Regions from separate parts of the Bacillus sp. M13(2017) genome, predicted to be linked through region 2. Evidence: predicted binding sites of a transcription regulator. Region 2 holds the regulator's gene; each other region holds the start of a gene.
The links. Region 2 encodes Rex, which represses fermentation and respiration genes when NADH is low (regulators of the CRP and FNR family bind a similar motif). Its sites were predicted from a motif close to TTGTGAAATATTTCACAA; they were not measured.

Region 1 (3,291 bases), on a different contig from region 2:
TGGAGATTCTTTTTCATCTAATAAGATTATTTTGCAGGTTTGAAAAATGTATATATCGCTAAGAAAAAGCAAACGAAACTGAATACGATGGGATCTTGATATGGACTAGGCTCAGAGCCCTTCTGGATTTCTGTAAGGAAGTCATGTGTTTTCATGTTCATTGCTCCTTTATATAAGAATACTTTTAATGAAGCTAATACTTACTAATAGAGTTGCACTAATAAACAATAAGAAAAATGTAGTGTTACGATTTTTATAATTGTTAAGTGCTATAAATAGAAAAAAATGAGAAATAATATATGTAAAGGTATAGAGGTGAATAGTGGTTTTAAAGTTAATACATCAATTAGTAATTTTATATATAGGATAGTGTAAATGATGAAAAGATAACTTTAAATGTTCTTTGCATAGGCACCTCTTCTTAATATATTTGTAAATTATCAAGGTAACATAAGGATAAAATTTTAATTTTTGTATTTTTTCTGTAATTATAACATTTTTTTGTATTTATAAATAGATGTGATTGATTTGAAGTGTAAGAAAGCTTTTTCATGAATACGATTTAAAAAGAACAGAATACTAAAGGAGAATGAAAGAAGAAAGGTAGGAGTATTCCATGCAAAATTTAACAGAGCTTGAAGTAGAAAATTTACGTCATTTAATCGGTGGACATGCAACAATTATTAACAAGTTGGAGCAGTATGCACAGACGTGTACAGATCCACAACTGAAACAAATGCTACAAAAGGATGCACAAGATGCACGAAATACGAAGCAACAATTAATGACTTTTTTAGGATAGGAGGAAGCGGAACATGAATGAAAAAGATATGGTAAATGATTATTTAGCAGGATTAAATGCAAGTTTAACAAGTTATGCAAATTATATTGCTCAGTCTGATAATGAGCAGTTACATCAAACGTTAATCCAAATTCGTAATCAAGATGAGATGCGCCAACGTAATATGTATGAGTACGCAAAGCAAAAGAGTTATTATAAACCAGCAGCACCTGCGAATCCGATGATTGTGCAGCAATTGAAAAGTCAGTTAAGTGCAGAATAATAGGATGAAAAAACGAGCGAAAATGAATTCGCTCGTTTTATTTTTTGTATGTCAATAAATACATAATAAATATTTTTCCAGTTGTAACAAATATGACGAAAATGGAATATAACAATTCACAAAAAGGACAAAAACTTTGTTCGATATTTCACAAAGTATCCATGGTTTCTATCGTGATAACCTCTATAATTAAGAGTGTAAAGAACAAAAGAAATAGATTATATGATCACTTAGGAGAGATTGCTATGAAAAGACATACAAGAAAAATTGCAATTATCGGTACTGGATTAGTTGGATCAAGTTGTGCGTATTCTATTGTGAATCAAGGCATTTGCGAAGAGCTATTATTAATTGATATAAATCATGAACGTGCAGTTGGGGAAGCAATGGATTTATCACATTGCATTAACTTTACAAATACAAGAACAAAAGTATATGCAGGAAGCTATGAAGACTGCAAAGATATGGACATTGTTATTATTACTGCAGGGCCAGCACCAAAACCTGGACAAAGTCGCTTAGATACTTTAGGAGCAAGTGCAAAGATTATGGAAAGTGTTGTTGGTGGCGTAATGGAAAGTGGATTTGATGGTATTTTCTTACTCGCATCGAACCCAGTTGATATTATTACATATGAAGTATGGAAATTATCTGGATTACCTAGAAATCGTGTGATCGGTACAGGTACATCATTAGATTCTTCTCGCTTAAGAACAATTTTATCTGAAATGTTACATGTAGACCCTCGTAGTATTCATGGGTATTCATTGGGAGAACATGGTGATTCTCAAATGGTTGCTTGGTCTCACGTAACTGTTGGTGGAAAGCCAATTCTGCAAATTTTAGAAGAACAAAAAGAACGATTTGGTGAAATAGATTTAGATGAAATTGTTGAGAAGACTGCGAAAGCTGGATGGGAAATTTATAAGCGAAAAGGAACTACTTATTACGGAATCGGAAATTCTCTAGCATATATTGCGAGTTCAATCTTTAATGATGATCACCGTGTCATTGCTGTATCAGCCATTTTAGATGGTGAGTATGGTGAATATGATATTTGTACAGGAGTACCAGCTATTATTACTAGAGACGGTATAAGAGAAGTTGTAGAACTCAATTTAACAGAGGATGAAGAATCTCGATTCGCAAAATCAAACGATATTTTACGTGATTATATGAAAACAATTGGTTACTAACTTATAGAAGAAGGTGAAACAAATGAAGGAATATATAATGTCTCGTGTATTTAAAGCATCTGCTGGAATCGCACAAGGTATTTTCGTATCCCTCGGAATTGGTTTACTGATCGAAAATATAGGAAGAATTGTTGATATACCATTACTTATTACAATCGGAGTTGTTGCAAAATCACTTATGGCACCAGCAATTGGTGCCGGGATTGCTTTTATGCTCGGTGCAAATGGCCTTGTAATCTTCTCGGCTATGGTGGCTGGAGCAATTGGTGCCGGATCCATTTCAATTACTGAAGCAGGTCTAATTATTAAAACAGGTGAGCCAATCGGTGCTTTATTAACAGCAACTTTAGCTGTATATATTGGTAAACGTTTAAGCGGAAAAACTGCTTTAGATATGATGCTCGTTCCATTTGCGGCAATATTAGGCTCTGGTTTAGTTGGTATTTGGTTAGCTCATAATATTACTCCTGTTTTAAACGCAGTTGGAGCTTTTATTAAAGATAGCTCGGCTGGTAGCCCGTTTATCGCTTCTATCGTCATTGCAGTAGTTTGGGGACTATTACTTATCTCTCCAGCTTCATCAGCTGCGTTAGCAATTGCACTTAGCTTAGACGGTGTTGCAGGTGGTGCTGCTCTTGCCGGATGCGTCGCTCAGTTTATCGGATTCTCTGTCATCTCAGCGAAAGAAAACAATTTAGGTGGCATATTAGCTCAAGCCCTTTGTACTCCGAAAGTACAGTTGCCAAATATCACTAAAAATCCAATGATTCTCGTTCCAACTGTCGTCGCCAGTGCTATAGTCGGTCCAGTATCCGCATTAATTTTCCAACTGGAAGCAGGAAAGGAAATTGCAGGTCTTGGATTAAGTTCTCTTATCGCACCAATTAATTTAATTTCCAGCCAAGGATGGGGAGTTCTCCCAGCGATGGTAATTACTTATATCGTTATTCCAGTAGCTGTTTCTTATATACTTTACATTGCTCTTAAAAAAGCAGGTCGTATTCATTCTGGTGATATGACTGTACCGCAAT
Region 2 (3,291 bases):
ACTTTCACGTAAAATCAAGTAGTCTGTACCTTCATATTTCACTTCAGTACCTGCATATTTTGAGAAGATGATAAGATCACCTGCTGCTACCTCTAAAGCAACACGCTCACCATTCTCAAGCACTCGACCAGTACCTACTGCAACAACTTTACCCTCTTGTGGTTTTTCTTTTGCAGTATCTGGTAATACAATACCACTTGCTGTTTTTTCTTCTGCTTGAACAAGCTCAATTACAACGCGATCACCTAATGGCTTTAGCATGAACAATAACCTCCTCATTTTGTTATGTAAATTTCTTTTATTAGCACTCAAGTCATCCGAGTGCTAACACACTTATAATAATAAATAATCTCAATTTCTTTTGCAAGTAAAAAAATCATAATTTTTTCGCAAATTACTATATAAACTTTCTATATAGAATACCGCCTTTACTATATGAATCGTTGTTTCCCCTACTCGTATGTTACAATATGAAAGACACCCTAAGTTGTTTTCGCTAAACGTACAACTTTTTCCTGTCTCCTACTTTAATTTCAAATAAAGATTTACAAAAAAATCATAATTCGAATGAAAGTTTATATCGTAGATAACATATTTACATGTTATCCTACCTTATCTCATACACTAGAGTTAGAAAGGATGGTTAAACCATTTGAAGAAACAATACTGGTGGATTATCGTTACATACATTTTAATGCAGTTATCTGGCGTTGTTGGATTACCACTTCTCCTAAAAACAGGACTCTATGATAATAGAGGATTTACCATTGAGGAAAAAGGACAAATCATAATGGGACACTGGGCAATTATTAGCTTCTTTGTTGCATTATGTATCATACTTTGGTTACTTAGAACAGATATTCGTGACAGGCATTTAGATGCAATGCGCTCTTCTGTCCCAGCTACTATTGGATGGATTTTCATCGGGTTCTTCTTAGCTTTCTTTTCACAAATAGTTGCCGGTATGATCGAGATGCAGCTACTAGGAATTAAGCAAGGTTCAGAAAATACAATGAAACTGATGGAAATTGCAAGAACGACACCTTGGTTCCTTATTGTCGTATCTATAATCGGACCTATCTTAGAAGAAATCGTATTTAGAAAAATTTTATTTGGTGCACTTTATAAGAAGTTTAACTTCTTTATTGCAGCTATCATTAGTTCGCTTGTATTCGCAGCAATTCATTTTGATTTTACTCACTTATTGGTATACACTGCTATGGGGCTCGTATTCGCCTTCTTATATGTGAAGACGAAACGTATTATCGTTCCGATTGCAGCTCATGTTGCGATGAATACATTAGTTGCTATTGGGCAAATTTTTATGAGCAATGAGCAAATTCAAGAAATGATTAAAGAAGCTGAAAAAATGCAAGGCTTTATCGGAGGATTTTTTGTATGAGAAACTCACCATTGTTCATGGCTGCACTATACTTCCTTCTTGGATGTATCTTTACACGCTTGGCCATTACGAACGTGACAGATACAATCTGGAATATGTGGACAATACTATTTGCAGTTATGGCAACAATTGATTTTAATTTGGCACTTCGCCTTATATTAGTTAAATTCACAAAGAAGAAACAATAATAAAACGCAGAGGTCGCTTCCTCTGCGTTTTATTGTGGATAGTTTTTCAAAAAGTAAACTAATGTTTGTAACTCTACAGCTAAGTCAATATGATGAATTCTAATATTCTCTGATACGTTTAATCGCGCTGGTGTGAAATTCAAAATACCGTGCACGCTCGTTTCAGCTAATCTATCTGCTACAGCTTGTGCTACTGTGGCTGGTACTGTTAATATTGCCACTTGTATATCATTTGATAATCTCTCTTCTAATTCATCTAAATGATATACAGGAATGCCCCCGATTTCTGTTCCAACTTTCTCTTCACTAACATCAAATGCCATTTCAATTTTTGTATTATTGTTTTTCGTGAAATTATAATGTAAGAAAGCGGTCCCTAAATTACCTACTCCAATAAGTGCTACACGTGTTATATCATCTTGATCAAGTGTTTCGCGGAAAAATGATAATAAATAATTTACGTTATATCCATATCCCTTTTTCCCTAACGCTCCAAAATACGAAAAATCTCTTCGTATTGTTGCGGAATCTACTTTTACTGCCTCACTCAATTCGGCCGATGAAACACGCTGCTTACCAGAAAGAGATAAGTTTTGGATAAATCGATAGTATAGAGGCAATCTTTTAGCAGTGGCTTGTGGAATCTTTTGCTGATCCATATGACCTCTCCTCTCTTCCTATCATTATTCATATACTTTAATCAAATACAGAAGTTTAGCACTCATTAAATTCCTTGTATAATAAAGAGAAGAAGTATTCTCTCTTTATTTTAAACTATACACTATTTTTAGTATGATTGAGAAATATAAACATGGCAAAGTTAAGAAATTATTTGAGGTGAAAACATTGATTTTATTACAAGTAAACGCGCTTTCGAAATTATACGGTGCAGAAACAATTCTGGCAAACATAAAATTGGAAGTACAAACAAAAGATCGTATCGCATTAGTTGGAAGGAATGGAGCAGGAAAATCTACATTATTAAAAATAATCGCTGGTGAATTATCTCATGATGGTGGCGAAATTATAAAACCAAAAGATGTCTCAATCGGATATTTAGCTCAAAATACTGGACTAGAAACGTCTTTAACAATTTGGGATGAAATGCTAACCGTCTTTACCCACTTACAGCAAATGGAGACAAAACTTCGAAGGCTTGAGCAAGAAATGGGAAAAGAAGAAAACTTTTCAAACGAAGCTACATATGAAAGATTGTTAGCTGAGTATGACCAATTGCAACTCAATTATAAAGATCAAGGTGGATATCAATATGAAGCGGATATTCGCTCCATTTTAAGCGGCCTTGGCTTCCCAGTTGAAACGCACCAGACGACGATTTCTACTTTAAGCGGCGGGCAAAAAACAAGATTAGCTCTCGGGAAATTATTATTAACAAAACCAGACTTACTTATTTTGGATGAGCCTACAAACCATTTAGACATCGAAACATTAACGTGGCTTGAGCAATATTTACAAGGTTATCCTGGCGCAATATTAATCGTTTCACATGACCGTTATTTCTTAGACAAACTCGTTACACAAGTATATGAAATTTCGAATAAAGAAAGCAGACGATTTGTTGGTAACTACAGTAAATATTTAGACTTAAAATCAGCATTATATGAGCAAGAAATGAAACGTTACGAAAAACAACAAGATGAAATCGCAAAACTTGAGGACTTCGTTCAAAAGAATATAGCT
Region 3 (3,291 bases), on a different contig from region 2:
CCAATGATTGCTCCACCAACTAGTAAACTATTAGCAACATTATTTCGTCCATCTCCAACATAAACGAGCTTCACATTTTTTAATTTTCCTATATGTTCTCTAATTGTTAATAAATCTGCTAGTGTTTGTGTTGGATGCCACATGTCTGTTAATCCATTCCAAACCGGCACACCAGAATTTTGTGCTAAAGATTCTACAGTTTCATGACTAAATCCACGAAACTCAATTCCGTCAAACATACGCCCTAACACTTTTGCTGTATCCTCTACAGATTCTTTTTTCCCAAGTTGAATATCACCTTTCCCTAAATATTCAGGATTTGCCCCTAAATCTGTACATGCTACTGTAAATGCACAACGCGTACGAGTAGAAGTTTTTTCAAATAAGAGCGCTACATTTTTACCTTCTAAATAATGATGCGGGATACCATTTTTCTTTTTCTCTTTTAATTCTGCTGCCAAATCTAGAAAATATAACAATTCTTCTTGTGTAAAATCTTTTTCTGCTAGAAAGCTTCTTCCTTTTAAATTTGGTCTAGTCATTAACATACTTCATCCCTACTTTCTCCGTTATTTATACTAAATATCTTTACGAACAATTGGCATACTCATGCAACGTGGACCCCCACGACCACGAGATAATTCCGAACTTAGCACCTCAATCACTTCTATACCATGTTCCCGTAATAACGTATTGGATACATAGTTGCGATCATATGTAACAACTACACCTGGCGCGATTGCTAATGTGTTCGAGCCATCATTCCATTGTTCACGAGCAGAAGCAATTACATCCCCTCCTCCACATGGAATAAGAACTAATTCACTTAAGCCTAATACCTCTTTTAATGCTTCCATTAAAGAAGTACGATGTGTAATTTTAAGAGTTTCCTCATCTGATCCTTTTTCTAAAATATAAATATTCATATTCCCTTTTGGCCCTTGAATGGCTGGGTGAATTGTAAACTTGTCATAATCAACCATTGTAAATACTGTATCTAGATGCATAAATGCTCGGCATTTTGGAATTTCTATTGCTAACACTTTCTTAATTTTATTTTGTCGGCTAAAGAGATTTTTAGCTAAACGTTCAATTGCTTTAGCTGAAGTACGAGCAGATACTCCAATCGCAATTGTTTCTTCATTTAAAATTAGCTCGTCGCCACCTTCAATTGGAAATTTATAATCACGATCTAACCAGATTGGTACATTATGTTTTGCGAATCTTGGATGATATTTAATGATGTACTCCATGAACAATGATTCACGTCTACGCGCTGGTTCTCTCATCTTATTTATCGTTAAGCCATCGCCCACGCTAGCTGCTGGATCACGAGTAAAATATAAATTAGGCATTGGATCTAAGTAAAACGGATAGTGATCTTCCATTAATTCATATAAATGTGTCTTCTTACTTGTTTCAATTTCGTTTTTCCGTACACCGCCCATAATTTTTTGAATTAATTCTTCATTTGAAAAGGAAAGTAAATATTCTTTTAAAGTTTGATGTGCAACATTTACGTCGGCCTGTCCTTCTTTTAAAATACGATCAACAAATTCTTCTCGAAGTTTTTTATCTACTAACGCCTCAGCGGCTAGTTTTTCTAAATAAAGAACTTCAACACCCCGATTGCGTAACGTTTGTGCAAAATAATCATGCTCTTTTTGAATAATTGGTAAGTATGGAATATCGTCAAATAATAATTGCTGCAAATAATCTGGCGTCAAGTTTTCCACTTCTTTACCCGGTCGTTTTAATAAAACCGTTTGTAATTCCCCAATTTCTGAAGTAACATGTATCGGATGTTTCATTTGTTGTACCTCCTTTTAAATATGTTTGATGTCTTACAAGTACATAATAAATGCTCTGCACTTTCATCTTTGTGAAAGCATCCACATTATCATTGTGAAATATTAAACAAGTTATTTTTTTAAAATCATACGAATATGTATTTTTATAACAAACTATCTCGCTTTCTCAATAAAAAATACATATATTACGCATATATGTTGAATATTTAACTTCCTTATTTAAACAAAAATCCTGTTTTAATTTTATTAAAAACAGGATTTTTGTATCTAAATAATTAAATTTAATCTTTCTTCTATAATCTCCCTATCTGATTTCGACTGTGAAATTATAAGGCATGTATCATTTCCACATATACATCCTATTTTTTCTTTCCAATCTAACTCATCAAATAAAACACCAATAACATGTGCATTACCAGGTAATGTTTTAATAACCATTAATTGATCTACACAATCAATTTTTACAACAACTTCTCGTAATTTTTTCTTTAACTTTATATCAGTTTGTAAATGCTCTTCTGAGAAAACTTTATATATCATTAATCCTTCTTGAGAAGGTACCTTCGTTAAGTTTAACTCACGAATATCGCGAGAAACCGTAGCTTGTGTTACTAATACACCTTTTTTTGCTAACAATTCTACTAATCTTTCTTGCTTATCTATTTCATACTCCTTTACAAATTGTTTAATTAACCGTTGTCTTTTTTCTTTTTTCATAAAAGACACCCCTTTTAATATTATAGCTCGCTATAATTTTCATCCGAAAGGGACAGAAAAGAATGTTGCGGAAACGTTCATAGTTTAACTGTAAATATTAAATCAAGCTAAATAAAAAAGAGAAGAACAGCATTCTGTTCTTCCTTTTACATTGAAAATCGTTCAATTGTTTGTTTCAAATCAGTTGCTTGCTTCTCTAAATCCTTTAATAATTGATCGATTACTATCATATTTTTAGACTGTTGTAGCGTCACACGCGCCACTTCTTGCGAACCAGCTGACGTTTCTTCAGCAATTGCTGCTACAGCTTTTGTTTGTGCTCCTGTTTGATGAATGTGGCTCACTTGTTCATTCATATAACTACTAATTTGCTGAGTTGCATCGGCTACTTCCATAACACTTGATGACATTTCTTTTAAAATTAATTCCGTAGCTTCCCCACGTTTCGCCTCTTCTTTAGCTATTTTCACTTGTTCTGTCATTTTCATTGCAACTTGTTGTACTTCATCTTGCATATTCCGTAATAACTGCGATATGTTTCTTGCAGAATGATCACTTTCATCAGCAAGTTTACGTACTTCTTCCGCAACAACCGCAAAACCTCTTCCATGCTCTCCTGCGCGAGCTGCCTCAATAGAAGCATTTAGTGCTAATAAATTCGTTTGGCTAGCAATCGCACTCACAACAGACACAATATGTTCTACTTGTTTCATTCGTTCTTCTAACTTCTGTACATTTTGCATTGAATCTTCATTTTCTTTTG

Region 1: the regulator Rex is predicted to act here: its motif matches at 1,201-1,218, upstream of CGQ22_RS11205 (L-lactate dehydrogenase).
Region 3: the regulator Rex is predicted to act here: its motif matches at 1,904-1,921, upstream of arcA (arginine deiminase).

Annotation. Positions count from the first base shown of each region.
Region 1 covers NZ_KZ268502.1:401,139-404,429, forward strand. The annotation lists gene CGQ22_RS11195 (hypothetical protein) at 617-802, shown strand; gene CGQ22_RS11200 (spore coat protein) at 816-1,064, shown strand; gene CGQ22_RS11205 (L-lactate dehydrogenase) at 1,310-2,260, shown strand; gene CGQ22_RS11210 (PTS sugar transporter subunit IIC) at 2,283-3,291, shown strand, end outside.
Region 2 covers NZ_KZ268530.1:4,638-7,928, reverse strand. The annotation lists gene groES (co-chaperone GroES) at 1-261, opposite strand, end outside; gene CGQ22_RS30655 (CPBP family intramembrane glutamic endopeptidase) at 653-1,402, shown strand; gene CGQ22_RS30650 (YdiK family protein) at 1,399-1,590, shown strand; gene CGQ22_RS30645 (redox-sensing transcriptional repressor Rex) at 1,620-2,249, opposite strand; gene CGQ22_RS30640 (ABC-F family ATP-binding cassette domain-containing protein) at 2,437-3,291, shown strand, end outside.
Region 3 covers NZ_KZ268508.1:87,690-90,980, reverse strand. The annotation lists gene argF (ornithine carbamoyltransferase) at 1-548, opposite strand, end outside; gene arcA (arginine deiminase) at 579-1,811, opposite strand; gene argR (arginine repressor) at 2,079-2,528, opposite strand; partial or broken gene CGQ22_RS32960 (methyl-accepting chemotaxis protein) at 2,675-3,247, opposite strand.